Regions from separate parts of the Aliivibrio thorii genome, predicted to be linked through region 2. Evidence: riboswitches for the same ligand, from Rfam matches in the RefSeq annotation. Region 2 holds a riboswitch; the other holds the start of a gene.
The links. Region 2 has a riboswitch for thiamine pyrophosphate ahead of thiD (bifunctional hydroxymethylpyrimidine kinase/phosphomethylpyrimidine kinase). Riboswitches for the same ligand answer to the same signal wherever they lie in the genome.
Positions count from the first base shown of each region.

Region 1 (2,406 bases), on a different replicon from region 2:
TCGTGAAGGGACGGCAGTTCAAATCGGTGGTGCTACAACGGATTGGCTATCTAAAGTATTTAAGCTGTCTGAAGATGATAGACGAATGATGTTAACTGCGGGTGTGGCTGCGGGTTTTGCGTCTATTTTTGGAACGCCTTTTACTGGCGCTATCTTTGCGCTTGAAGTGTTGTTTATTGGTCGTATTAAGTTTAATGCGATTATTCCTGCGTTATTGGCCGCTATCTTAGCTAATGTAGTCGCTTCTGCTTGGGGTGCTCATCACACCCATTATTTAATTAGCTTTGATCAGGTTAGTACCTTGTTTGGTCATGCGGTTGATATTGATTTGGTATTAATGGCTAAAGTAATCATTGCTGCGATTGGTTTTGGCTTAGCGGGTTATTTATTTGGTGAGTTAACTCACGGCTTTAAAGATCTATTTAATGCCACGCTTAAAAACCCATATTTAATCGTAGTTGTAGGTGGCTTAATGGTTATTGCCATTACGCAGTTAATTGGTAATTACGATTACATTGGTATTGGTGTTTATCCAAGTCGTGATGGTGGAGTGAGTATTACTTCGGCATTCAGTGCTGGTGGTGCTGAGTGGTATAGTTGGATTTTAAAACTACTCTTAACGGCGATCACATTAGCGGCAGGGTATAAAGGTGGTGAGGTAACACCTCTGTTCTTTGTTGGTGCGACTTTGGGTAATTTCCTTGCTTGGGTTTTGGGTGCTCCAGTTGATTTGTTTGCAGCATTAGGTTTCTTAGCCGTATTTGCTGCGGCAACCAATACGCCATTAGCGTGTACGATAATGGGGGTAGAGTTGTTTGGTGCGGATTACTTACCTTACTTTGCCTTAGCGTGTTATACCGCATATTACTTTAGTGGCCATACGGGTATTTATTCTTCACAACGCGTTGCGGTGTCTAAAACATTAGTGCATGGACGTGATCATGATGGCTCTAATAAAATTGGGTCATATCGTGAATATAATTCTTCATGGTTAAAACATTTAGCGAATAAGCTAACTAAAAATGACAAATAGTTTCACGTGAAACGAATGTAGATTAAAACCTTGTTGAGAGTATTTAAACCTAATGTGCTTCTCCACAAAAAAGAACACTGTATTTGTTGGTGTAAGAGCTACGGATGACAAAGGTGGTTTTTTGTTACGAAGCACACAAGGTTTAATATGGATTGTCGATATGTAAAACTCTATATGCGCTCACTCACAAACTCAGCCAACCACTTGATAACTTTTTTCTCTTCCATTTCATTTCTTACATACTTTCTTTATACTCTGAAGACGTTCAGATTTTGATTCAAAGATCTGAAAGAAACTTGTCGGAGTGCTTAGTGCTTTTTAAAGTACGAGCTGAGACCGCATTGCGGGATCCGTAGAACCTGATCAGGCTAATACCTGCGAAGGGAACAAGAGATAATTTTTATCTTAGTATGTTAGCCACTAATCGAATTATTTAATGATAAACCGCAGCTGAATTTTAGCTTTAGTTTATTTGTTTAATTCATCGCATATAAATACGCAGGCTTACTCTCGTTGTATCTCATACTAAGAACCTCTTTCTACAACTCAAATCCGACAAGCAATTATTCTATTTTTATCAAGGAATTTTGCTATGTCGTCAAGTCGCAAACAAGCACGTTTAGATGCTAAAACTAATATAGAATCTTTATCGGTTCAACCATACCCAAACTCAAAAAAAGTTTATATTGAAGGATCTCGCCCAGATATCCGCGTACCTATGCGTGAAATTTCACTGGCAGATAGCTTAGTTGGTGGAACTAAAGAAACGCCAATTCTTGAGCCTAATGAGCCGATTCAAGTTTATGACACTTCGGGTGTGTATACCGATCCAATTTACGATATCGATGTATACCAAGGATTGCCAAAACTTCGTGAGCGTTGGATTGAAGAGCGAAATGATACCGAGTTGCTTGATGGCGTTAGTTCCGTTTATTCGCAAGAGCGTTTAGCGGATGAAACCCTTGATGAACTTCGTTATGGAAACCTCCCAACGATTCGTCGCGCTAAACAAGGCGAATGTGTTACTCAACTGCATTATGCGCGTCAGGGAATCATCACTCCTGAAATGGAATATATAGCGATCCGTGAAAATATGGGTTGCCAGAAATTCGCTGATGAGCAGTTAAACCATCAACACCCCGGCCATAGTTTTGGAGCTAACTTACCAAAAGAAATTACACCTGAATTTGTGCGTAAAGAGGTTGCTGAAGGGCGCGCAATTATCCCATCAAACATAAACCATCCAGAAGCAGAACCAATGATTATCGGCCGTAATTTCTTAATTAAAGTTAACGCCAATATTGGTAACTCATCGGTGAGTTCATCAATTGAAGAAGAAGTGGAGAAGCTAGTTTGGTCAACGCGTTGGGGCG
Region 1 covers NZ_CM170654.1:27,939-30,344, forward strand. The annotation lists gene AC2IP4_RS00115 (voltage-gated chloride channel family protein) at 1-1,033, shown strand, start outside; TPP riboswitch at 1,324-1,436, shown strand; gene thiC (phosphomethylpyrimidine synthase ThiC) at 1,626-2,406, shown strand, end outside.
Region 1: it holds a riboswitch for thiamine pyrophosphate, as region 2 does, so the genes downstream of both, thiC (phosphomethylpyrimidine synthase ThiC) here and thiD (bifunctional hydroxymethylpyrimidine kinase/phosphomethylpyrimidine kinase) in region 2, are expected to answer to the same signal.

Region 2 (2,406 bases):
AGTTCTTATTAGGAGATAAGTTAGTATGAGTGAGTTAAAAAAACAGCGTATCTTTCAAGCATCTCCTCAAGATCTAGAGCAAGATACCGAAATCGTTGATAACCTTCAAACTCAAAAGCTATTTGAAGAGAGTGTTAAATTTGTTCCTCAAGCTATTGAAGAAGAGGAATTGGATGGTGTGGATATTGAAACCCCGTTAATCAAAAAGAAAACTCATTGGAGTGTTAAAACGTTAGTTGGTGGTTTTCTTGGTTTAACGGTGTGGCAAAGTGTTGATCATGTGATCACTGCCATTCAATCGGCTGATTTCTTATCACTGGGTTGGGCTGGGCTAATTAGCCTTGCAGCAATCATGGGGGTTAGCGCAATTGGTCGTGAATTATGGACATTACGTAAACTTAAAAACCGAGCAGAAATTCAACATCAAGTGACTGAGTTAATTGAAGGTAATGGTATTGGACAAGCCAAGCCGTTTTGTGAAGACTTAGCAAAAAAAGGATCTACCACTCATACCGTTGAATATACGCGTTGGAAAAACAGCATTGAATCACATCATAACAATGCTGAAGTGTTTGAAATGTATGACAGCATGGTGGTGGCAGAGCAAGATCAGCGTGCAAAAGCATTAATCAGTAAACACGCCGGTGAATCGGCATTAATGGTGGCAATAAGTCCATTAGCCGTCGTTGATATGTTACTGGTTGCATGGCGCAACATTCGATTAATCGAACAAGTCTCTCAGGTGTATAGTGTTGAGTTAGGTTACTGGGGGCGTTTGCGTTTGTTTAAAATGGTATTACAAAACATGGCGTTTGCAGGGGCAACAGAAATGGCAACGGATGTTGGTGTGGATATGTTATCTACAGGCCTTGCAGGAAAACTCTCAACCAGAGCAGCGCAAGGGCTAGGTATTGGTTTATTAACGGCACGTTTTGGCTTAAAAACGATGAATTTAATGCGTCCATTACCATGGCAAATAGGAGAATCACCTAAGCTGTCGGATATGCGTAAAACCATCGTTGCTCAATTAGCATCCAAATTGAGTTCTCAAAATAAGAATTAACTAACACAGTTAGCATTCTCATAAAAAATGCATACTATTTACAAATCGATTAATGATAGTATGTCGCCATTAGTCGGGGAGCCAATAGGCTGAGATCGCAATAGCGAACCCGTTGAACCTGATTCAGTTAGTACTGACGTAGGGAACTAATGGTCCTTTTGATACGATCTTTTCGATCCGTTTCTTTTGGTGAGGTCTCGCGTTTATACGTATTTTATTCTCACTCGACTGTTTTTCCCGACCGTTAGTTAGGGGAAATAAGTATGCCTTCATTAAACAACACCGAACTTTTATCTACATTATCTTCTACCACACCGATTGTATTAACCATTGCTGGATCTGACAGTGGTGGTGGTGCTGGGATCCAAGCTGATATCAAAGCGATTTCTGCAACTGGTGGTTATGCTTGTTCTGTTCTTACCGCATTAACGGCTCAGAATACCCAAGGTGTTACGGCTATTTATCCAATCAGTGGTGAATTTGTTGAGCAGCAGCTTGATGCTGTCTTCTCTGATTTAAATGTTATTGCCGTTAAGATAGGAATGCTCAGTGATTCTGATGTCATTCATTCTGTCGCAAAAAAAATCAAACAATACAAACCCCAATATCTGGTAGTTGATCCCGTGATGGTGGCAACCAGTGGTGATCTTCTTCTGCAATCTTCTGCTATTGAAAGCCTTAAATCTGAGCTCCTTCCTCTTGCTGATGTGATCACGCCAAACCTTCCAGAAGCCGCTGCATTAATTGGTACAAAAGTTCCTCAAAATGAAGATGAAATGGTCGCTATGATCAATGAACTTCGCCTATTAGGAGCTAAATCAGTACTGTTAAAAGGTGGACACTTAGAAGACGACTCTAACAGCACAGATTTACTTATTTGTGCTGATACAGTTGAGCGTTTATCAACGGCACGTATCGAAACCCGTAATACTCACGGAACAGGCTGTACTTTATCTTCTGCTATTGCTTCGTATTTATCTCAAGGTCATGAATTACAAGCCGCAGTGACACTAGGTAAGCATTACATTACTCAGGCGATTATCCATGCGGATGAACTGAATATTGGGCAGGGGCATGGGCCTGTGAATCACTTCTTTACTTTACATTCTCAAGAGTAACGGGGATGAATAATCTTATTGGTACCGTCATTTCTAATGGGGCGTTACAGTATAAAGACAGCGAACAGCCTATTATTTTCAATCTAAATATGACGATCCCTAAAGGGAAGTGGACCGCCATATTAGGTAGAAGTGGTTGTGGAAAAACCTCTATATTGCGTTACCTTGCAGGATTATTGACCGATAAAGTCGTGTGGTCAGGAGATGTTTCGATTGATGGCGTAG
Region 2 covers NZ_CM170655.1:51,036-53,441, reverse strand. The annotation lists gene AC2IP4_RS14470 (YcjX family GTP-binding protein) at 1-29, shown strand, start outside; gene AC2IP4_RS14465 (YcjF family protein) at 26-1,063, shown strand; TPP riboswitch at 1,128-1,225, shown strand; gene thiD (bifunctional hydroxymethylpyrimidine kinase/phosphomethylpyrimidine kinase) at 1,327-2,181, shown strand; gene AC2IP4_RS14455 (ABC transporter ATP-binding protein) at 2,187-2,406, shown strand, end outside.